DNA from 2 places in the Streptomyces sp. HP-A2021 genome. Region 2 is predicted to be linked to the other one. Evidence: riboswitches for the same ligand, from Rfam matches in the RefSeq annotation. Region 2 holds a riboswitch; the other holds the start of a gene.
What was found. Region 2 has a riboswitch for S-adenosylmethionine ahead of MQE23_RS32315 (aminotransferase class V-fold PLP-dependent enzyme). Riboswitches for the same ligand answer to the same signal wherever they lie in the genome.
Positions count from the first base shown of each region.

Region 1 (11,663 bases), 1.7 Mb from region 2:
GTGGCCGATCCTGAGGTCCGGCCGCAGCTCACGGAGCATGCCCGGCACCAGCGTCAGGTGGTAGTCCTGCACCACCACCGCCGCGCCCTGCGCCGCCTCCTCGGCCAGCGCCTCGGCGAACGCCCGGTTGTACGTCTCGTACGACGTCCACTGGCGCCGGAACTCGTCGTCGAAGACCGGCTCCAGCGGCGTCTGGTAGATCATGTGATGCACGAACCACAGCACCGAGTTCGCGATGCCGTTGTACGCGTCGGCGTGCACGTCGGCAGGGATGTCCAGCATCCGCACGCCGTCCTCGCCGACGCCCCGCCGGACCGCCTCGCGGTCACCGTCGGACAGCGCGGAGCACACCCACAGCGCGTCCGCGTCCGAGCCGATCGCGGACAGGCCCGAGACCAGCCCGCCGCCGCCGCGCTTGGCGTTCAGCGAACCGTCCTCACCCACCGCGTACGAGACCGGACCGCGGTTGGAGGCGACCAGCACCTGTGCAGCACCGTACGTCGAAGCCATACGCCTCAACCTAGCCCGGCCCGGAAACGCTCAAACGTACGGCCCTGCCCCACCCGGCCGAAAACGGCCCCGGTCACGCCGCCTTCCGAGCCTGGTACTCGGCGATCTCCACCATGGGCGGACGCTCCTCGGTGTCCACGGAGTACGTGCGCGGCTCGAAGCCGTCACCGCCCCGCTCGAACTGTGTCAGGGACGGCCGGATCAGATGCCCGCGGGCCAGCCGCAGCTGGGCCGTGCGGTAGATCGCGGCGGCCATCCGGCCCAGCGCCTGCCCGTCCTGGTGCCGGTGCTTGCGCACCCCGACATCCACCTGGGCGAGGGCGTCGAGGCCCACCAGGTGCAGCGCGTCGACCAGCATGCCCAGCTCGACGCCGTACCCGACGGGGAACGGCAGCTGCTCCAGCAGCGAGCGGCGGGCCGCGTACTCGCCGCCGAGCGGCTGCACGAACCCGGCCAGCTGCGGCCAGTGCATGTTGAGCAGCGGGCGGGCCATCAGCTCCGTGACCCGGCCGCCCTGCCCGGCGGCGCCGCCGAGCGGACGGTCGTACATGCCCTTCACCAGGGCGACGTCCGGGTCGGTGAGCAGCGGGCCCACGATCCCGGAGACGAACTCGGACGAGAAGTCCTTCAGGTCCGCGTCGATGAAGCAGACGATGTCCCCGCCGGTGACCAGCAGGGAGCGCCACAGCACCTCGCCCTTGCCGGGCACGGCCGGGATCCGCGGGATGATCTCGTCGCGGTGCACCACCGTCGCGCCCGCGGCGGCGGCCACCTCCGACGTGCGGTCGGTGGACCCCGAGTCGACGACGACGAGCTCGTCGACGAGCGGCACCTGCCGCATCAGGTCGTGACGGATGATCGCGGCGATGTCACCGACCGTCTCCTCCTCGTTGAGCGCGGGCAGCACCACACTCACCGTCTGGCCCGTGCGCTGCTTGGCGGCCAGGATCTGGTGGAGCGGACGATCGGTCGCTGACCAGGACCGGGTGCTCAGCCAGCGCTCGACTTCTTCCAGCACCGTGGCGGCTCCTCTGCGTACTCTCGGCGGGACGGACTGTGACCCATCTCGCGGTTCGGACGACTATCTCAACTGTCCTGGTCGTCGGTTACAGTCTTGAACAACGCGGATGACCATCGCATGTCCGGGGTCAACCGTTGTTTACAACCGAATACAGCTCATCCAGAGGGGCAGAGGGATACGGCCCGATGAAGCCCCGGCAACCCTCCAGCCGATACTCGTAGGTCACTGTCGACCGCTCCGCGAGGCTCCCGGCTCGGGAAGGTGCCAAATCCGTCTCACGGCGAGATGCGTCGTGAGGAAGATGAGGAGAAAGGGCCTCGCCTCACATGGCTGTGCAGACTGTTGCAAGCACCACTGACTCCACCGTAGACCTCGGCCCCGCCGCCGCCCTGAGCTGCCGCGAGTGCGGTCACCGCGTACCCCTCGGCCCGGTCTTCGCGTGCGAGGAGTGTTTCGGCCCGCTGGAGATCGCCTACGACTTCTCGGCCTACGACACCGAGGAACTCCGCAAGCGGATCGAAGCGGGACCCGCGAACATCTGGCGCTACGCCCCGCTGCTGCCGGTCCCGGCCGACGTGGCGACCAAGCCGAACATCAACCCGGGCTGGACCCAGCTCGTCAAGGCCGACAACCTCGCGCGCGAGCTGGGCGTCGAGGCGGGCAAGCTCTTCATCAAGGACGACTCCGGCAACCCGACGCACTCCTTCAAGGACCGGGTCGTCGCCCAGGCCCTGGAGGCCGCCCGCGCCTTCGGCTTCACCACGCTGTCCTGCTCCTCCACCGGCAACCTCGCCGGCGCCGTGGGTGCCGCGGCGGCCCGCGCCGGCTTCCGCTCCTGCGTGTTCATCCCGCACGACCTGGAGCAGGGCAAGGTCGTCATGGCCGCGGTCTACGGCGGTGAGCTCGTCGGCATCGAGGGCAACTACGACGACGTGAACCGCTTCTGCTCCGAGCTGATCGGCGACCCGGCCGGCGAGGGCTGGGGCTTCGTCAACGTCAACCTGCGGCCGTACTACGCGGAGGGTTCCAAGACCCTCGCGTACGAGATCTGCGAGCAGCTCGGCTGGCAGCTGCCGGACCAGATCGTGGTGCCGATCGCCTCCGGCTCGCAGCTCACGAAGATCGACAAGGGCCTGCAGGAGCTGATCAAGCTCGGGCTGGTCGAGGACAAGCCGTACAAGATCTTCGGCGCGCAGGCCGAGGGCTGCTCTCCGGTGTCGACGGCGTTCAAGGCCGGCCACGACGTCGTACGTCCCCAGAAGCCGGACACGATCGCCAAGTCGCTGGCGATCGGCAACCCGGCGGACGGGCCGTACGTGCTCGACATCGCGCGTCGCACGGGCGGTGCGGTGGAGGACGTCAACGACGAGCAGGTCGTCGACGCGATCAAGATCCTCGCCCGGACCGAGGGCATCTTCGCGGAGACCGCCGGTGGGGTGACCGTGGGCGTGGCGAAGAAGCTGGTCGAGAACGGGGTGCTCGACCCGGCGAAGACGACCGTGGTGCTGAACACGGGGGATGGTCTGAAGACGCTGGATGCGGTGGCCGGGACCGGGCTTACTGCGACCATTCGTCCCAACCTGGATTCGTTCCGGGAAGCCGGTCTCGTCTGACCGTCGTTCGCTGCGGGCCGGTGGGGGCTGGTCGCGCAGTTCCCCGCGCCCCTGAGGGCGCGCCCCAGCCGTAGCTTCAATCAAAACCGGAGGTCACACCCCGATGAGCGTCACCGTTCGCATCCCCACCATCCTGCGTACCTACACCGGCGGCCAGGCCGAGGTCGCCGCCGAGGGGGCGACCCTCGGCGAGGTCATCGCCGATCTGGAGAAGAACCACACCGGGATCGCCGCCCGGGTGCTGGACGACCAGGGCAAGCTGCGCCGGTTCGTCAACGTGTACGTCAACGACGACGACGTGCGGTTCGAGCAGGGTCTGGAGACGGCGACGCCGGACGGTGCCGGAGTGTCGATCATCCCCGCCGTCGCGGGTGGCTGAACCGGTCGACCGGCTTGATTATTACCTTCGGTAACGGCGGTTACTGAGAGTTCATCGAATTGCCCCCTCCGTGAGAGAAGCGGAGGGGGCAATTCTGTGTGATTGAGCGCGGTACAGTTGGGGAACGCAGCGCCGATCTCCTGATCGGGAGCCCTGAATTCCTGCCGCGCGCCCGACAAGATGTAGCCAAAGTGTGTGTATCTTTCGCGGCTTTTGTTCCTTTTGTGTGGCCCGACTTGCCCTGAAGTCTGGCGAATTCTCCCTACATTCCGGACCCTGCGCGTCCAGAATTCTCGTCCGATTGACCTGTTGCAGACGGCAGTTGGACAGATACATTCAGCCGCGGTCGACGCGTTCCGGCGCACGCCCCCAACCGTGGGGGGTGAGGTCTGACCCGGGTCCGCGAAGTGTGGATCTGTGCAAGGGCCAGTAATAGGGGAGTTAGGCATGGCTCAGGGCACCGTCAAGTGGTTCAACGCGGAGAAGGGGTACGGCTTCATCGCGGTCGACGGTGGTGCGGATGTTTTCGTCCACTACAGCGCGATCCAGATGGACGGCTACCGCACCCTGGAGGAGGGCCAGCGGGTCGAGTTCGAGATCTCGCAGGGCCAGAAGGGACCGCAGGCCGACATGGTTCGCGTCTCTGCCTGAACGCGCACCACGACCAAGCGCAAGCGACCGGTCTTCTCTGAAGGGCCCGCACCCCCTGGGGTGCGGGCCCTTCGGCCTGCTTGGGGGGGGGCGGCGGCCGGGGTGGCGGGCGCGCTGGGCGACCGCTCGTCGAAACCCGCCGCGCCCGAAGGTGCTTCGGGGTCCGCCTTGGTGCGGAGGGCGCGGGTTCGCGCTCCGGACCCGCTCGCGTCGGCGGTCTCGTCTCGCCGTCGCGGGCCGGGGGCCAGGCTTTTCTCTGCTCGCGCGATCCGTCGTGGCGCTGCCCGTGGCCTGCGGGCCGAGCCGGATGCGCCCCGTTCGCCCGGGGCTGAGAGCCCGCCCGAACCGTGGGAGTCGCTTGCACTCGCCATGCCCGAGTGCTAATCATTGCGTTAGCACTCTGAAGGTGAGAGTGACAACGTAAGGACCGGGTCGGTGAGGCCCGCAGGCCGGGTGGGAAGGAACCACGAGGCCGGCGAGCCGTCCGTCGCGGGCGCGGGCGCGGTCCGAAGTAATCACCCCCAGTCCTGGAGGGACCACTTCACATGGCCAAGATCATCGCGTTCGACGAGGAGGCGCGGCGCGGCCTCGAGCGCGGCATGAACCAGCTCGCGGACGCCGTCAAGGTGACGCTCGGCCCCAAGGGCCGCAACGTCGTCCTCGAGAAGAAGTGGGGCGCCCCCACGATCACCAACGATGGTGTGTCCATCGCCAAGGAGATCGAACTCGAGGACCCGTACGAGAAGATCGGCGCCGAGCTGGTCAAGGAAGTCGCCAAGAAGACGGACGACGTCGCCGGTGACGGTACGACCACCGCGACCGTTCTCGCCCAGGCCCTGGTCAAGGAAGGCCTGCGCAACGTAGCCGCCGGTGCCAACCCGATGGCCCTGAAGCGCGGTATCGAGCGCGCCGTCGAGGCCGTCTCCGCCGCCCTGCTGGAGCAGGCGAAGGACGTCGAGACCAAGGAGCAGATCGCCTCCACGGCCTCCATCTCCGCCGCCGACACCCAGATCGGCGAGCTCATCGCCGAGGCCATGGACAAGGTCGGCAAGGAAGGCGTCATCACCGTCGAGGAGTCCCAGACCTTCGGTCTGGAGCTGGAGCTCACCGAGGGTATGCGCTTCGACAAGGGCTACATCTCGGCGTACTTCGCCACCGACATGGAGCGTATGGAGGCCGTCCTCGACGACCCGTACATCCTGATCGCCAACTCGAAGATCAGCAACGTCAAGGACCTGCTGCCGCTCCTCGAGAAGGTCATGCAGTCCGGCAAGCCGCTGCTGATCATCGCCGAGGACGTCGAGGGCGAGGCCCTGTCGACCCTGGTCGTCAACAAGATCCGCGGCACCTTCAAGTCCGTCGCCGTCAAGGCCCCGGGCTTCGGCGACCGCCGCAAGGCGATGCTGCAGGACATCGGCATCCTCACCGGCGGCGAGGTGATCTCCGAGGAGGTCGGCCTCAAGCTGGAGAACGCCACGATCGACCTCCTGGGCAAGGCCCGCAAGGTCGTCATCACCAAGGACGAGACCACCATCGTCGACGGTGCCGGCTCCGCCGAGCAGGTCCAGGGCCGGGTCAACCAGATCCGCGCCGAGATCGAGAACAGCGACTCGGACTACGACCGCGAGAAGCTGCAGGAGCGCCTGGCGAAGCTCGCCGGTGGTGTCGCGGTCATCAAGGCCGGTGCCGCCACCGAGGTGGAGCTCAAGGAGCGCAAGCACCGCATCGAGGACGCCGTGCGCAACGCCAAGGCGGCCGTCGAGGAGGGCATCGTCGCCGGTGGTGGCGTGGCCCTGCTGCAGGCCTCCCAGGTCTTCGAGAAGCTGGAGCTCGAGGGTGACGAGGCGACCGGCGCCAACGCCGTGAAGCTCGCCCTGGAGGCCCCGCTGAAGCAGATCGCCGTCAACGGTGGTCTCGAGGGCGGCGTCGTCGTGGAGAAGGTCCGCAACCTCCAGGTCGGCCACGGCCTGAACGCCGCGACCGGTGAGTACGTCGACATGATCGCCGAGGGCATCATCGACCCGGCGAAGGTGACCCGTTCCGCGCTGCAGAACGCCGCCTCCATCGCCGCGCTGTTCCTCACCACCGAGGCCGTCATCGCCGACAAGCCGGAGAAGGCCGCCGCGCCCGCCGGCGGCGGCATGCCGGGCGGTGACATGGACTTCTGATCGACCTGGTCGATCAACGTCCTTGCCGAGGGCGGCACTCCCTGTTCCGACAGGGAGTGCCGCCCTCGGGCGTGTCCTGGATCACAGCGCGGACGGGATGGGGTGGGCGGGGCCGGATAGTTGGACAGTACGTCCTATGCGTATGCACATACTGTCCGGTATCCGAAGAGGAGCCCCCACGTGACCGTCGACGCCTCCGTCGCCTCCCGCGCCGCCGAAATCCTGTCCCGGCCCGTATCGCTGGGCGGGCTGACCGTCCCGAACCGGATCGCGATGGCGCCGATGACCCGCATGTTCTCCCCGGGCGGTGTTCCCGGCGACGACGTCGTCTCGTACTACTCCCGCCGCGCCGCCGCCGGTGTCGGCCTGATCGTCACCGAGGGCACCTACGTCGGCCACGAGTCGGCCGGGCAGAGCGACCGCGTGCCGCGGTTCCACGGCGAGGAGCAGCTCGCGGGCTGGGCGAAGGTGGCCGAGGCGGTGCACGCCGCGGGCGGCACGATCGTGCCGCAGCTGTGGCACATCGGCATGGTCCGCAACCAGGGCGAGCCGCCGGTCGCGGACGCCCCGGCCGTCGGCCCCTCCGGCCTGCGCATCGGCGCCGCCGAGCCCACCGGCAAGGCCATGACCCAGGCCGACATCGACGCCGTCATCGGCGCGTTCGCCGAGGCCGCGGCCGCCGCCGAGCGCATCGGCTTCGACGGCGTGGAGCTCCACGGCGCCCACGGCTACCTGCTCGACCAGTTCCTCTGGGAGGGCACCAACCGCCGCACCGACGCCTACGGCGGCGACCCGGTCGCCCGTGCCGCGTTCTCGGCGGAGATCGTCGCGGCCGTCCGCGAGACCGTCTCGGCCGACTTCCCCGTCATCTTCCGCTACTCGCAGTGGAAGCAGGACGCCTACGACGCCCGCCTCGCCGAGACGCCCGAGGAGCTGGAGGCCATCCTGACCCCGCTCGCCGCGGCCGGGGTGGACGCCTTCCACGCCTCCACCCGCCGCTACTGGCTGCCCGAGTTCGACGACTCCGACCTCAACCTGGCCGGCTGGACCAAGAAGCTCACCGGCAAGCCCGCCATCACCGTCGGCTCGGTCGGTCTGAACGGCGACTTCATCAAGGCCTTCCAGGGCGAGGGTGCCGAGATCGGCGACCTCGACAACCTCCTGGACCGCTTCGAGCGCGACGAGTTCGACATGGTCGCCGTCGGCCGCGCCCTGCTCCAGGACCCGCAGTGGGCGCAGAAGGTCCTCTCGGGCCGCTTCGACGAGCTGGCGCCGTACGACCCGGCGGCGCTGAAGACGCTCAGCTGACCTCCCGAGGGCGGTCCCCACCCGGGCCGCCCTGGATTCACTTGCGTCAGTCAAGGACACTGGCGGAGCGCCTGTTCACCGGCACCCCGTGAGGAGATCCAGAGATGACGACGACCGAGTCCCACCCCCCGACCGGCGCCTTCGCAGGGCAGCCCGCACCGGTGGTGCGCACCACCGCCGGTGTGGTACGCGGCCGCACGGAGGAGGGTCTCGCCGTCTACCGCGGCATCCCCTTCGCCGCGCCTCCCGTGGGTGAGGCCCGGTTCCTGGCGCCGCGCCCCGCCCACGCCTGGGACGGCGTACGGGACGCGTACGCCTTCGGCCCGCCGCCCCCGCAGGACCTCGGCAACCTGGGCGGCCCGGGCCTGGTCGACCTGCCTGAGGGCGACGAGTGGCTCACGGTCAACGTCTGGACCCCCGAACCCGGTCCGGGCGCCCGCCGCCCGGTGATGGTGTGGATCTACGGCGGCGCCTACAAGCTCGGCCACTCCGGCAGCCCCGGCTACGACGCCCGGCGCATCGCGGCCGACGGCGACGTGGTGGTCGTGTCGCTCAACTACCGCGTGGGCATGGAGGGTTTCGCGTCCATCGAGGGCGCTCCCGCCAACCGCGGCCTGCTCGACCAGGTGGCCGCCCTCGAATGGGTCCGGGACAACATCGAGGCGTTCGGCGGCGACCCCGGCCAGGTCACGGTCTTCGGCGAGTCGGCGGGCGCGGGTTCCGTCGCCTCGCTGCTGGCCATGCCCAGGGCGGCGGGCCTGTTCCGGCGGGCGATCGCGCAGAGCGTGCCGGGGACGTTCTTCTCGGACGCGCTGGCCCGTGACATCGGCGCCGCTCTCGCCGCCGAGGTGGGGCTGCGCCCCACGGTCGCCGATCTGGCGACGATCCCGCCGCGCGAACTGACCTCGGCGGGTGAGTCGTTGAGCGGCAAGATGCCCCAGTACATCGACCGCTGGGGCCAGGCGGCGCCGACGGTCACGCCCTTCTCGCCGGTCGTCGACGGCGAGGTCCTGCCCACCACACCCTGGCAGGCGCTGGCGGCCGGTGCGGCGAAGGACATCGACCTGCTCGTCGGTCACAACCGCGACGAGTACCGCCTCTTCGTCGCCATGGCGGGCCGACTGGGCCAGATATCCGAGGAGCGGGCGACAGCGTCCCTCCGCCTCTTCGCCCCCGGCCCCGACGGCGAGCGGGCCTACCGCACGGCCTTCCCCGACGCCACTCCCGGCGAGCTCTTCGAACGCGTCCAGACGGACTGGCTGTTCGGCATGCCCTCCCTGCACCTGGCCGAGGCGCAGCGCGCGGGCGGCGGACGCGCGCACGTCTACGAACTGACCTGGCCGGCCCCGGGGAACGGCGGCGCGCTGGGCGCCTGCCACGGCCTGGACATCCCCCTGCTCTTCGGCACGTACGGGGCGGACCTCGGGGCCCTGCTGTTCGCGGGCACGGAGCCGTCCGCCGAGGCCGAGGCGCTGTCGTCCCGCTTCCGGTCGTCCTGGACGGCGTTCGCGAGGACGGGGGACCCGGGCTGGCCGGCGTACGAGGAGACGGAGCGGCTGGTGCAGGTGCTGGACGCGGAGCCGGCGGTGCGGGCGTACCCGGAGGAGACGTCACGGCGCCTGTGGGAGGGCCACGACTTCTCCGCCCTGCCCCTCCTGTGAGCTACAAGTTGCCCATGGGCTCGATGTCGACGCGGACCGGCGTCCCCCACACGCGCAGCACCTCGTAGTCGGTGAACTCGTGCACCAGCCGGTACGCCATGGCGGCCCGGGGAGCCTTGCGCTGGGCGGCGATGTAGAGCTCGGCCTCGCGGCGGTCCCGGCGCGGGGTGCCGCACAGCTGCCAGGTCTGGCCGTTCCACAGCTCCGGCAGCCAGCGCTGCTGGGGCTGGGGGCGGTCACCACTGACGCCGTAGCGGGACTGGACCGGTTCGGTGGGCCGGTGCTGCGGGGCGGGGCCGTTGAACTCCGCCCGGCGGGCGGCCCGGCGCCGGGTCTCGCACAGCAGGCACAGGTCGGGGGCGGCCTCGTCGACCGGGCCGTTCGGATGCTCGGGGCAGCGTGTGCTGGGCGCCGCGTTCGAGACGCTCTCCTCCAGCAGGTCCAGGGCGCGCTTCAGATCCGCCTTCACCTCGTGCAGTTTGGCGTCCGGGGTGTCGGAGGTGAGTGCCTCCCCGTGCTCGCCGAGGAGACGGAGGGCGCGGCCTAGCGCGGTGAGCTGGGCGTGGTTCATGGTTCCTATTGTCGTCAGTCGGCGTAGTCCTTGAGTTCTTCCGTGTCCAGAGTGAAGCCGACGGGGGCAGGGAGCTCCACCGGGGTGCCCAACGGGTGGGCAGCGGCCTGCTGGTATCGGCCGTCCTCGGGCTCGCTGTAGACGACGACCGTGTTCGGGGCCACCTCGGCCAGATCCGCGAAGTCCTCGATGGGCATCAGCGGGCGGTCAGCGGTACCAGGGGTCATGGTGGTGCGTCCTCCCTTCCATCGTGCCCTGCGGCGGTGACGTCGGACTGTAGGTGCCGTCATGTGCGTGCCTTCTCTCGGCGTCGTTGGGACATCGCGGCGCGGATCTGGGCCGCGCGGTCGTGAACTGTGGGGGCGGACAGAGGTGCAGGGGGTTGCGTGGGGGAGCGTTCGCCCCGGCAGGCGCTGCAACGGCCCCCTGGCAGGGACTCCGGACGCCCCGGGGCGCCGCAGGTCGCGCACTCCAGGATCCGCAACGGCGGTCGCGGGGCGGGTGGGGGCGGGAGTTTGCTGGTCAGGCGGTTGCGGACCAGGGCGGCGGCGTGGTGGACGGGCGTCGGCAAGCCGGCCGTGAGTGCGCGCAGTACGTCCGCCTCCGAGGCGCCCCGCTCGAACCACTCCGTCACCAGCGGGGCGAGCGTCGCGCAGTCGGCTTGGGAGAGGGACAGGACGGGCGCCGTCCGGCCGAGGGCGGCCAGGAGGACACATCATCGTGGAGTCACTGCGGGACGCGCTCGCGGGAGTCGGTGTCGTGCTGCCGTCGCTGAGTGTCGATCCGGTGACCGGTGCGAGCCAGGAGCCGTTCGCCCTGGTCGATCTGGGGCGGTGCAACGTAAGGACGGCCGAGCATCTGACAGACGTACTGCGCTCGCTGCCGGTGGGGGAGACGCTGCGGGCGCGGGTGAGGCAGGTCAACCGTGAGCCGAAGTCACGGTGAAGCGCGGTAGCGGCGCTGGTGGGGGCGTCGCGCCGCTGTATATCGTGGCGGGTGCGAATGAACGTGCCGGCGACAGGAGTTCGGGGGACATGAGCGCGTCCGGGACGGCTGTGGAGGCCGGCGGCGGCAGCGGGACGGGCAGTTCACGTCCGGCCCTGTCCGGCGTGCGCAAGGCCGTCGGTTCCGCGCTGTGGGCCGTGCTGGTGCCCGCCCTGCTGTTGGTCGGTTCCGCGGTCGGACAGTGGGTGACCTGGCTCGGGGTCGTCGTCTGCATGGCGACCATCGCGGTCGCCGCCAGTGTCATCGGCGGTTTCTGGCACCGGGCCGGGGCGGCGACGCTCGTCTCCTTCGGCGGTTTCGCCCTGATGTTGTTCGCCGGGCCCGCCGTGTACGAGGGGTACATGGCAACCGCGGGAGAACCCGTCGACGCCGTGGTGACCCAGGTGGCCGACCGGGACCAGCGGCGCGGGCCGGACATGTTCTGCACGGTCCGGGAGCTCGGCGGGGACCGAAAGACGTACGAGGTGTCCCAGCAGGAGAACTGCTTCGGCCAGGCAGAGCCCGGCGACCGCGTCGAGATCCGCAAGGACCCGCTCGGGCTGCTCGATCCCAGGCTGCCCGACAGTCCCGATCAGCGGAACACCACGGAGATCACCCTCGCCGTCACCGCCGGACTGACCCTGCTCCTGGCGGGCGGCACCTTCTACGGCGGTCAGCGCCGCCGGAGCCGGTGAGTCAGCCGGCCGCCGCCAGGGCCGCCCGCAGATGCCCGTGGGACTCCTCCAGCAGCCGGGCCGCCGTCGGGCCGTCGACATCGGCCAGGATGATCAGGATCG
Region 1 covers NZ_CP094344.1:5,440,061-5,451,723, forward strand. The annotation lists gene MQE23_RS24670 (trehalose-6-phosphate synthase) at 1-510, opposite strand, end outside; gene MQE23_RS24675 (glucosyl-3-phosphoglycerate synthase) at 584-1,528, opposite strand; SAM riboswitch class I at 1,684-1,839, shown strand; gene thrC (threonine synthase) at 1,858-3,144, shown strand; gene MQE23_RS24685 (ubiquitin-like small modifier protein 1) at 3,248-3,523, shown strand; gene MQE23_RS24690 (cold-shock protein) at 3,971-4,174, shown strand; gene groL (chaperonin GroEL) at 4,720-6,342, shown strand; gene MQE23_RS24700 (NADH:flavin oxidoreductase) at 6,523-7,650, shown strand; gene MQE23_RS24705 (carboxylesterase family protein) at 7,755-9,311, shown strand; gene MQE23_RS24710 (hypothetical protein) at 9,313-9,882, opposite strand; gene MQE23_RS24715 (hypothetical protein) at 9,897-10,109, opposite strand; partial or broken gene MQE23_RS24720 (hypothetical protein) at 10,169-10,594, opposite strand; gene MQE23_RS24725 (hypothetical protein) at 10,603-10,827, shown strand; gene MQE23_RS24730 (MerC domain-containing protein) at 10,917-11,561, shown strand; gene murQ (N-acetylmuramic acid 6-phosphate etherase) at 11,563-11,663, opposite strand, start outside.
Region 1: linked by a shared signal. The riboswitch ahead of thrC (threonine synthase) and the one ahead of MQE23_RS32315 (aminotransferase class V-fold PLP-dependent enzyme) in region 2 are both predicted to bind S-adenosylmethionine.

Region 2 (11,663 bases):
CGCAAGGTGAAGGGCTCCGAGAAGCTGCGCGCCAAGCTCAGCGAGTCCTACTACGGCGAGGGAGCCCAGATCCCGAAGCCGACCGCCGAGGAGTACCGGGAGATCACGAGCGGCCACGGCCACCACTGATCACTGCTTCGCCACGCCACTGAAGGGCCCCGTCCGATGTTCGGACGGGGCCCTTCGCGCTGCCCCGGGCTGGATAGGGTGGACCTCGTTGAGACTCTCGTCCCGTAGTGCGGGACGCCTGACCCTGGAGCGGCTTATGAGCGCTGTGACCCCCGCTGGAGGCGACACCGCGGCGGGCCGCTCCTGGCCCCTGCTGTTGAACGGTCTGCTGGACCGCCGGGACCTGACCGCCGACGACACTGCGTGGGCGATGGACCTGATCATGCGCGGCGAGGCGACGGACGCCCAGATCGCCGGACTCGTGGTGGCGCTGCGGGCCAAGGGCGAGACCGTCGAGGAGATCGCCGGATTCGTCCGGGCGATGTACGAGCACGCGAACGTGATCGAGGTGCCGGGCCCGGCCGTCGACATCGTCGGCACGGGCGGCGACGGGGCGAAGACCGTCAACATCTCCACGATGTCGGCGATCGTCATCGCCGGCACCGGTGCCAAGGTCGTCAAGCACGGCAACCGCGCGGCGTCGTCGGCGTCCGGGGCGTCCGACGTGCTGGAGAAGCTCGGCGTCAACCTGGAGCTGCCGACGCACCGGGTGGCCCGGGTCGCCGAGGAGGCCGGGATCACCTTCTGCTTCGCGGCGAAGTTCCACCCGGCGATGCGCCACGTGGGCGCCGCACGCGGCCAGTTGGGCATCCGGACGATCTTCAACGTCCTCGGTCCGCTGACCAACCCCGCGAGGGTGCGGGCCCAGGCAGTCGGAGTCGCGGACCCGCGCATGGCACCGATCGTCGCGGGCGTCTTCGCCGAGCGCGGCCACTCGTCCCTGGTCTTCCGGGGGGACGACGGCCTCGACGAACTGACCACCACCGCCACGTCCAGAGTGTGGGTCGTGCGCGACGGCAAGGTGACCGAGGAGGCCTTCGACCCGCGCGACGTGGGCCTCGAACTCGTCCCCGTGGAGGCCCTGCGCGGTGCGGACGCCTCCTACAACGCGGAGGTCGCCCGCCGGCTGCTGGACGGCGAGACGGGCCCGGTGCGCGACGCGGTCCTGCTGAACTCGGCGGCGGCCCTGGTGGCCCTCGATCCCGGCCCGGGGACGCTGGCCGAGCAGATCCGCGCCGGCATGGCGAAGGCGGCCGAATCGATCGACTCCGGGGCCGCCAAGCGGACCCTGGAGCGGTGGGTGGCGGCGAGCAACGCGTAGGGCTGTCCGACGCCGGGTGTCCCGCAATCCGGACGCGGGTTGCGGGACCTCGATCATTCTCGTAGGTTCCTTTCCAGGTCATGAGTGACAGTCATGAGGCCCCGGCCGACTGTCCGGCAACCCTCCGTCCGTGGCGGGGTGCCCCGGGTGAAGACCAGGCCGCAGGCAGCGAGGTCTGCGGCAAGCGCGGACCCCTCGCGAAACCAGGGGTCCTGGTCGTCGAGGAGTTTCCCGTGAATCAGCGAATGCGTTAGGGCCGCAGAGCCCCGCCTCCGCACCCTTCCTCTCCTTCGCCCCGCTTGCAGCCCTACGGCTCGCGGGCGCATTCCACCTGCCTTCACGGGAGTTTTGCCATGTCCGTTTCCACCGTCTCCACCGTCGCCGCCGACCAGTCCGTCTGTGCCCCGCTGCCCGTGCTGGGCCGGGACGTCACCGTTCCGCTCGTCACCGGAGGCGAGGTCGCCTACGCCGCGCTCGACTACGCCGCCAGCGCCCCGGCGCTCCAGCGGGTCTGGGACGACGTCGCCGCCTACGCGCCGTACTACGGCAGCGTCCACCGCGGTGCCGGGTACCTGTCCCAGCTGTCGACCGACCTGTTCGAGAACGCCCGCCGGACCGTCGCGGAGTTCCTCGACTGCCGGGACGGTGACCAGGTGGTCTTCACCCGGTCCACCACCGACTCCCTCAACCTCCTCGCCGCCGCGCTCCCGGCCGGCTGCCAGGTCTTCGTCTTCGAGACCGAGCACCACGCCTCCCTGCTGCCCTGGCGCGACGCCCGCGTGACGTACCTCGACGCCCCGCGCAGCCCCCGCCAGGCCGTCGAGACCCTGGAGCGCGCCCTCGCCGACCGTGCCCCCTACGGTCCGGCCCTCGTCTGCGTCACCGGCGCCTCGAACGTCACCGGCGAGCTGTGGCCCGTACGGGAACTCGCGGCGGCCGCGCACGCCCACGGCGCCCGGATCGTGCTCGACGCCGCCCAACTGGCCCCGCACCACCCCGTGTCCGTCGCCGACCTCGACGTCGACTGGGTCGCCTTCTCCGGGCACAAGCTGTACGCGCCCTTCGGTACCGGCGTACTGGCCGGGCGGGCCGACTGGCTGCGCGAGGCCGAGCCGTACCTCGCGGGCGGCGGCGCCAGCCGCAAGGTCACCCGGCGCACGGACGGGGGAGTGGACGTGGAGTGGCACGACAGCGCCGCCCGTCACGAGGCCGGATCGCCCAACGTCATCGGCGCCTACGCCGTCGCCTCCGCCTGCAAGGCGCTGACGGAGGCCGGCTTCGACACGCTCGTCGCCCGCGAGCAGTACCTGGTCGCCAAGGTGCGGGAGGGGCTCGCCGACGTGCCCGAGGTGCGGTTCCTGTCCCTGTTCGGGGACGACGCCCCGCGTGTCGGTGTGCTCTCCTTCGTCGTCGAGGGCTGGAACAGCTCGCACTTCGCCGCCGCACTCTCCGCCGAGTACGGCATCGGCGTGCGGGACGGGCTGTTCTGCGCCCACCCGCTGGTGCGCACGCTGCTCGGCAGCGACCCGCAGACGCAGGGCGAGTGCGGTTCCCCGGAGGCCGCGCCCGGCGAGAAGTCCCTCAACGCCATCCGCGTCAGCTTCGGTGCGGGCACGCCGGACGAGCACGTGGAGCGGTTCGTGCGGGCAGTGCGGGAACTCGTGACGGACGGGGCGCAGTGGAACTACCGCACGGAGGACGGGCGTTGCGTGCCGGACACCTCCGCCTGAACGGGTTCGGACACCAGGGGTAGCCGGGTGCCGAGGACGATCATCCGCAGGGCGCGTTCCGTGGCGTCGGTGAGCAGTTCGCTCGCCCGGAGCAGCGCCTCGGCCAGCTCCATCGGGGCGGGCAGGATGCCGTGGCAGGCGTCCACGCCCGGCACCTCGTGCGCGCCCTCGCCGAGCGTGCCGGCCAGGGCCAGGACCGGGCGGCCGTAGAGCTTGGCCCGGCGGGCCACCTCGGCGGGGACCTTGCCGCGCGGCGTCTGGTGGTCCAGGGCGCCCTCGGCGGTGACGACCAGGTCGGCGCGGGCCAGCCGGGCGTCCAGGTCGAGGTGGTCCAGCAGCACGTCGAAGCGGGGGAGGAGACGGGCGCCGAGGGCGGCGAGGCCGGCGCCCAACCCTCCGGAGGCTCCGGTTCCGGGACCGTGCCGGAGGTTGGTGTCCGGGACGGCGACGTCACGGGTGAGGACGAAGGCCCAGTTCTCCAGCCCGGCCGACAGCTGCTCGACCTGCTCGGGCGTCGCGCCCTTCTGCGGGCCGAAGACCCGGGCCACGCCCCGTTCGCCGCACAGCACGTTGTACGGGTTGCAGGCGACGAGCAGTTCCACGTCCGCCAGGCGGGTGTCCAGGCCTCTCGGGTCGATGCGGTGCAGCCGCGTCAGTTCCCGGCCACCGGCCGGGAGTTCCTCGCCCCGCTCGTCCAGCAGCCGGGCCCCGAGCGCCTGGAGCGCGCCCGCGCCGCCGTCGGAGGTGCCCGAGTCGCCGCAGCCGACGAGGATCCGCCTCACGCCCCGGTCGAGCGCGGAGCGGATCAGTTCGCCGACGCCGTACGTGGTGGTGGCGCCCGGGTCGCGCAGGTCGAGCGGGACGAGGGACAGACCCGCGACCGCCGCCATCTCCACGACCGCCGTGTCCCCGGAGCCCAGCAGGGCGAAGTGGGCGCCCACGGTCTCCCCGACCGGGCCGGTGGCGGGCACGGTGACGAGCCGGCCCCCGGTGGCGGCGGCCAGGGCGACGGCCGTGCCCTCCCCGCCGTCCACCAGCGGGACGAGGTCGAGCTCGGCGTCGGGCAGGACCCGGCGCACGCCCGCGGCGATGGCGTCGGCGGCGGCCTCGGCGGACAGGGACTCCTTGAAGCCGCTGGGGGCTACGACGACACGGGTCAGCATGGGTGGGGCTCCTTAACGGGTGACGGAGACGCCGAGCAGCGGCCACACCGCGACGGCGAAGAGCAGCACGAGCGCGGCGGTCAGCGGGGCCAGGAAGGCGGACAGCCGCAGCAGGTCGCGCGGGGTGTAGGTGGGGGTGCCGGGGATCTGCGCGAAGAGCGTGACCGGCTTGGCGGAGGCGGGCAGCGTGTGGCAGAAGCCGGCGGCCGCGGTGGAGGCGAGCGCGGCGGCGACCGGGTTGACCCCGACGCCGACGGCGGCGGCCACGACGAGCGGGACCAGGACCGAGGAGCGGGCCGAACGGGACTGGAGGACCAGGTGGGCCGCCGTGCTGACCGCGATCACGACCGCGAGGAACACCACGGGGGCGCCACCTGTCGGCAGCCCGGAGACGAGCCACTCAGCCGCTCCCGAGTCGGCGAGCGCCACGCCCATCGCCATCGTCGCCGCCATGAACAGCAGCAGCGACCAGGGGACGGTCTTCAGCGCGTCCTTCAGACGTACGGTGCCGAGAGCGGGTGAGGAGGCGATGACGGCGCCGATCAGCGCCACCAGCGCGGGCGGCACGCGGTGCAGCGGCTCGCTGCACCACAGCAGCACCACCGTGGCCATGAGCAGGGCGCAGCGCTTCTCGGCCTGGCTCCAGGGGCCGGTCACCGGCTGCTCGCTGTGCTGCTGGATCTGTTCGGGCGTGATGTGGACCGGGCCGCGGCGGTCCGCCCGCCGGGTCGTCGTCAGCAGGACCAGCTCGGCGGCCAGGTGCGAGGAGGCCACGGCCAGCGGCAGGCCCAGCAGCAGCCACTCCGTGAAGCCGATGTGCTGCCCGGTCGCCTCCCACAGGACCGACACGGTGATCAGATGCGCGCCGGCGCCGATCAGGGTCGCCACCGCCGACAGCAGGATCACGGTCGGGAACAGCAGCGCCAGCATCACGACCAGTCGCTTCCGGTCGGCCAGGACCTTGGCGAGGGCGAGGAACACCGGCAGTGCGAGCGCGGCCCGGCCGGAGGTGGCGGGCACCGCGAACGCGGTGACGACCAGGGCCGCCGTCGTCAGGTGCACGAGCTGCCGCACCGTGCGCGCCCCGCTGACCAGGAACACCGCCGCCCGCCCGGCGAGTCCGCTCCGGCTCACCGCGGCCGCCAGCACGAACGCGCAGATCAGCAGCCACACCGTGGCGTCACCGAGGGTGCCGAACAGGGTGTCGCTGCTGATCACCCCGGTCACCGTGAGCGCGAGCCCGGCGCCCAGCGCGATGTAGGTGTCGTCGATCGACGTCCCGATCCAGGCGCAGGTCGCCAGAACGAACACGGCGAGCGTGAAACGGGCGTCGGCACCGAGTCCCGGGAAGTTCCCGGGGATCGCGAGCAGCAGGCAGACGGTCAGTGCCGCGCACAGAGAGGCAGTGGTTCGCAGGTTCAGGGCCACGCCGTCGAGAATCCGCCCGGGCGGTGAGTCGTCGATGAGTTCCACATGAAGGAACTTTCACTACGGTGCCTCAGGGGCGCGGGGAACTGCGCGAACAACCACGACGAACCCGCACCCGGCAACGGCGACCGAGTGGCACTCACGGCAACCGGTACCCCATCCCCCGCACCGTCTCCACCCGCTCCGCCCCCAGTTTCTTCCGCAGCGTCCGCACGTACACGTCCACGATGTTGGACCCCGGGTCGAAGTCGTACCCCCACACATGGGAAAGGATCTGCTCCCGGGACAGCACCTGCCCCGGATGCCGCAGGAACAGTTCCAGCAGCACGAACTCACGGGCCGTCAGATCGACCGTCCGCTCCCCGGACCGGGCACGCCGCGTACGGAGATCGAGGCTCAGGGAGCCCGACCTGAGCACCGTCACCTCCGGCGCCCGCGCAGCCGTCCGCAGCCTCAGCCGCACCCGGGCCAGCAGCTCCTCGAAGCGGAACGGCTTGGTCATCCAGTCGTCGGCGCCGCCCTCCAGGCCCGCCACCGTGTCCCGTACGGAGTCCCGCGCGGTCAGCACGATCACCGGCACCGTCACTCGCGCCTCACGCAGCTCGCGCAGGATGGTGAAGCCGTCCCGGCCGGGCAGTCCGATGTCCAGGACGACGAGGTCGAAGCCGCCGGTCAGGGCGTACTCGTAGCCCGCGTCGCCGTCGGTGACGACGGTGGTGGTGAAGCCGTTGGAGCGCAGGCCCTTCTCCACGAAGGAGGCGATGCGCTCCTCGTCCTCGACGATGAGGATGCGGTTCACGAGGGGTCCCCTTCCGGTGCCCGGGGTGCGTGCAGAACGAGGGCGAAGGCGGCGCCGCCACCGGGCGAGTCGCGGAGCCGTACGTGCCCCCGGTGGCCCTCGGCGATCGCCTTGACGATGGACAGCCCGAGCCCGGCGCCGGAGCCCCGGGCGCCGCGGCGGGCCGTGCCGCGCCGGAAGCGTTCGAAGATCACCTCGGTGTCCTGGGGCTGCACGCCGGGTCCCGAGTCGGCGACGTACAGCTCCAGGTGCGGGCCGTCGGCGCGGGAGCCGATGCGGATGGTCTGGCCGGAGGTGGTGTGCTGCACGGCGTTCTGCGCGAGCTGCACCATGGCCTGTGTGATCCGCTGCGGATCCAGCTCGGCCTCCAGGTCGGCGACCTCGGCGAGCCGCCAGTCGCGTTCGCCGAGCGTGCGGGCCTTGACGTAGACGTCGGCGGTGAGTTCGGCGACCTGGACCGGCTCGGGGGAGACGAAGTCGGGGCGTTCGGCCTTGGCGAGCAGCAGCAGGTCCTCGACGATGCGGCTCATCCGGTCCAGCTCGTCGGTCACCAGCCGGACGGTCTCCTCGCGTTCGGCCGGGTCGTCGCCCATCACCTCCAGATGGCCGCGCACGATGGTGATGGGGGTACGCAGCTCGTGGCCCGCGTCGTCGACGAACTCGCGCTGGGCGGCGAAGGCCCGCTCCAGCCGGTCGAGCATGCCGTTGAACGTCTCGGCGAGAGCCGCTATGTCGTCGTTGCCGTGCACCGGGATCCGCCGGGTGAGGTCCTGCTCGGTGAGCTGCGCCGCAGCGGTGCGCACCACCCTTACGGGTTTGAGGATCCGCCCGGCGACCGCCCAGGCGATGCCGACGGTCAGCAGCAGGGCGACCCCGGAGATGACGAGCAGTGTGCGGAACATGCTGTTCACGCGGGCCTGCTCGCGCTGTGGATGGAAGGCGACGACGAACGCGGCGTCCGGCTCCCGGCCCTGCTGGGCCACGGTGACCTTGGCCCAGCGGATCTCGCCCTCGGGCCGGTGCAGCACACCGGAGGACGCGGGCGAGTCGAAGATGCCGCGCTTGGCACCGGGGTCCCGGTGCAGGGGCAGAGCGACGGGCAGGTCGTGCCGCTGGCGGATCTGCCGGGGAGTGCCGTCCGCCCCGCGGACCAGGCCGATCAGCTCCTCGTCCGCGTCGGGGTTCTGCCTTTCCAGGAACACCGTGAGCAGCCGGTCCGCGTCGGTGAACGGCCGGCCCGTCTGCGGATCCCCGCCCCGCTCCTCGAAGTTGGCGAACTCGCCGGTCTCCTGCGTGAGCAGGCGGTTGATCCGGTTGTCGACGTCCCGCAGCAGGAACGAGCGGGTGGTCATGGCGACGGAGGCGAGCGCGACCGCCATCACGAGCAGCAGCCAGAGCAGGATGCGGACCCGGGCGGAGACGCGTCGGCGGCCGGGGTCAGTTGTCAGAGCCTGCGCCGTCGTCGTCGCCCGGTCCGTCGTCTCCGGCGCCCCGGCCGCGGTCGTCGTCGTCATCGTCACTCGCTGAGCTGTCGGTCACCGGGGGCCGCGAGACGACCTCGTCGCCCGGCGTGGACTCCGGCCGCGTCGACTTCGCGGGGGGTGTGAGCGTGGAGGTGGGCGTGGGCGAGCGGTTGTCCAGCTCCACCTGCTGGGACGGGACCTTGGGCGCCTCGGGGCTGTCCGCGAGGGCGTAACTGGTCGCGGCGATGCCCAGCGGGATCAGCACGACGGCGGACAGGGCCGCCATACGACGGGAGAAAGCCATGCGCCCGATCCTGCGGCCGGAACCGGGAGCCGATGATGAACCCCGGATGAAGAACTCTTCATCCGGAGTACGGGCCCGTCCGCCGAGGCGGGGTCCTCAGTTGTCCAGCCCGATCGAGAACGCCGCCTCGAGGTCGTGCTGCGAGTACGTACGGAACGCCACGTGCGTGTCCGTGCCCTCCACCCCGGGGATCTTGCTGATCCGGCCCGGGATGACCTCCGCCAGGTCCTCGTGGTCCTTCACCCGGACCATCGCGATCAGGTCGTAGGTGCCGGTGACGGAGAAGACCTCGCTGACGTTGTCCAGCGCGGCGATCGACTCCGCGATCTCGGGGATCCGGTCCACGCTGGTCTTGATGAGGACGATCGCGGTGATCACGGCTGGTTCTCTCCCTCGGGGGCCGGAGCAGGGGCGGGCTTCACTCTAGTAGGGCTGGTGGGGCGGCCGTAGCGGACCGAGGCGTAGCCGAAGCCCAGCCCGAAGCCCACCAGGTGGGCGAGGTAGGCCACCCCGGGCCCGTCCGAGGCCCGCCCCGCAGCCAGCCACTGGAGCGCCGCCCAGAACGGCAGGACGACCCAGGCCGGGAAGCGCACCGGCAGGAAGAAGAGGAACGGCAGGAGACTGGTCACCCTGGCCCGGGGGAACAGGTAGAGGAACGCACCGAGGACCGCCGAGATCGCCCCCGAGGCACCGACCAGGGACTGTCCGGAGTCCGCGTTGACGGCGGCGTAGCCCAGCAGGGCCAGACAGCCGCAGCCGACGTAGAACAGGGTGAACTGCACCCGGCCCATCCGTTCCTCGGTCATCGCCCCGAAGACGTAGAGGAAGAGCATGTTGCCGAGCAGGTGCACCCAGCTGCCGTGGACGAAGAGGGCCGTCGCGGGGGTGAGGGCCGATCCGGCGGACCCCTCGAACAGTTCTGCGGGGATCACGCCCCAGCGCCGGAAATAGGCCCGCTGCGCGGCGAGCAGGTCGTCGCCCGTGCCGTACGCCGGACCGAGGCCCGAGGCGGGGCCGACCAGGAAGACCGCGCAGCACAGGGCGATCAGTGAGTACGTCACCGGCGCCGACGACCCCGCGACCGATCTGCCGGCCCGGACGAACGACGCACTCCACTTGCTGATCATGGACACAGAGCATGACGTAACGGGACGCAACCGCACAGACCGCCTCGCCGCCGTGGACGCGTGGGCGGCGAGGACCCGCCAGGCCGTAGGGTTACGAGCCATACGCACCGGGGATGCCGGTGGCGTCACGGACACTAGAAGGAAAGAGAACAGGTCACGATGACGGTTCCCCTGCCGACCGCCTCGACGCGGTGGCGCTGCGCCCTCTGCGGCAACCTCACGAGGTTCGACGTGACCCGCTCGTCGAAGGTCGTCGAGTACGTCCACCTCGACCTGGCCGGAGAGCCGAAGGTCGAGGAGCGCGAGGTGCTCAGTGAGACCATCGAGTCGGTGCGCTGCCGCTGGTGCAACGCGGTGGACCAGGTGGAACTCGTGGACAGGCCGGGCGCCGGCTCCTGACGGGAGCCGGCCCGCACAGGCATTGGGGTGTGTGACGGATGGTGGAGACCACAGGCGGGGGGCCGGGCGACGGCGCCGCTGAGGTGCTCGACCGTCCGCTGCCCGACGGTGTGCGCCGCAGGGTCGTCCAGATCGTCTCCGACGGCTTCGGTTCGCTGACGGTCGGCGAGCTGCCCGCGCAGCTCAGGCAGTACGCCCGGTTCGCCCCGAACCGCCGCGCCAAGTTCGCCGGCAACGCCATGGCCGCCGCGCTGGAGACCGACCCGCTGTTCCGGCAGCGCATCGGGGAGAAGCTCAGAGAGACCCAGCCGGAACTGACCGGCGCCCTCGACTCAGGCTCCCCGCCCCCGGCCGCGGACCCGCTCGACGTGGCGGCCGCGGCCTACGTACTGCGGCCGCTCGGCTGGGTGAAGCTCGTGACCGCCGCCGGCGAGGAGGCCCAGCGGGCCGACGCCGAGCGGGCCGACGAGGAGAACCGGGCCGAGCTGGAACGGCTGCGCGCGGAGCTGGACCGGGCCCGTGACAACACCAGGGCGGAGACGGAGCGGCTGCGCACGGAGCTGGATTCGGCCAAGAAGGAAGCCGAGTCCCTGCACCGCAAGCTGCGCGCCGCCCTCAGTGACGTCAAGCGCGGCGAGGCCGCCCTGCGCAAGGCGCACGGCGAGATCGAGGCCGTCCGCGCCGAGGGGCAGGCCCAGGTGTCCGCCGCCGAGAGCGAGAGCCGGCGGCTCAAGGCCCGGCTGGGGGAGACCGAGGCCGCCCTGGAGGCCACGCGCCGGGCCGCGCGCGAGGGCCGCAGCGTCGAGGACATGCGGGTGCGGCTGCTGCTGGACACCCTGCTGGACGCCACCCAGGGGCTCAGGCGCGAACTGGCCCTGCCGCCGGTGTCCGTGCGGCCCGCCGAGACCGTGGACGCCGTCGAGCCGGGCCGGATGAGCCCCAAGGACATCGCCGCCCGCGCCCTGTCCGAGGACGACCCACAGGTCCTCGACCAGCTGCTGGCGCTGCCGCAGGCCCATCTCGTCGTCGACGGTTACAACGTCACCAAGACGGGTTATCCGCAGATGCCGCTGGAGAAGCAGCGCCTGCGGCTGCTGGGGCAGCTCTCGCAACTGGCGGCGCAGAGCGGCGCCGAGGTGACCTGCGTCTTCGACGGGGCCGAACTGGCCGCGCCGGTCCTGCTCGCGCCGCCGCGCGGAGTCCGGGTGCTGTTCTCGAAGCCGGGCGTCACCGCGGACGAGCTGATCCGCCAGCTGGTGCGTGCCGAACCGCCCGGCAGGCCGGTCATCGTCGCCTCCACCGACCGCGAGGTCGCCGACGGCGTGGCCCGCGCAGGCGCCCGCCCGGTGGCCTCGGCGATGCTGCTGAAGCGCCTTTCGCGGGCCTAGCGACCGTTCGCACCATGCGTAACTTACGGGCTTCATGCCCGAATTGGTGAGGTCTGTGTGCCACGTTGCGTCAAATGGGTCTCACTGCCTGTGAGTCAAGATGAAAAGATGGCTCACCGTGACGCAATTTTTCAGCTGAGGATTTGAACTGATCACAGGAAGGTCACTAGGGTCGGGCCGAACCTCCGCTCGGGTGATCACTCATCGGGAGAGACGGCGGAGGGGCCAGAAGGAGCTTTTCACCCGTGGCGTCCCACCGTCGTCCCAAGCAGCCGAGCCGCGCACGTGTGACCGTGTTGACCACCGCCGCCGCCGCTGCCGTCGCCTTCAGCTCGCAGGCCGCCAACGCGGCCCCCAGTGAGAAGCCGAGCAAGGACGAGGTCAAGGCCAAGGTCGACAAGCTCTACGAGCAGGCGGAGCAGGCCACCGAGAAGTACAACGGGGCCAAGGAGAAGCAGGAGAAGCTCCAGAAGGAGATCTCCACCATCCAGGACAACGTCGCCCGTGGCCAGGAGGAGCTCAACGAGCTGCG
Region 2 covers NZ_CP094344.1:7,155,029-7,166,691, forward strand. The annotation lists gene MQE23_RS32305 (cytochrome bc complex cytochrome b subunit) at 1-129, shown strand, start outside; gene trpD (anthranilate phosphoribosyltransferase) at 266-1,330, shown strand; SAM riboswitch class IV at 1,407-1,523, shown strand; gene MQE23_RS32315 (aminotransferase class V-fold PLP-dependent enzyme) at 1,684-3,060, shown strand; gene MQE23_RS32320 (glycerate kinase) at 3,015-4,223, opposite strand; gene MQE23_RS32325 (SLC13 family permease) at 4,236-5,651, opposite strand; gene MQE23_RS32330 (response regulator transcription factor) at 5,791-6,450, opposite strand; gene MQE23_RS32335 (ATP-binding protein) at 6,447-7,829, opposite strand; gene MQE23_RS32340 (small secreted hydrophilic protein) at 7,888-8,217, opposite strand; gene MQE23_RS32345 (Lrp/AsnC ligand binding domain-containing protein) at 8,314-8,595, opposite strand; gene MQE23_RS32350 (rhomboid family intramembrane serine protease) at 8,592-9,344, opposite strand; gene MQE23_RS32355 (hypothetical protein) at 9,504-9,743, shown strand; gene MQE23_RS32360 (NYN domain-containing protein) at 9,782-11,131, shown strand; gene MQE23_RS32365 (C40 family peptidase) at 11,377-11,663, shown strand, end outside.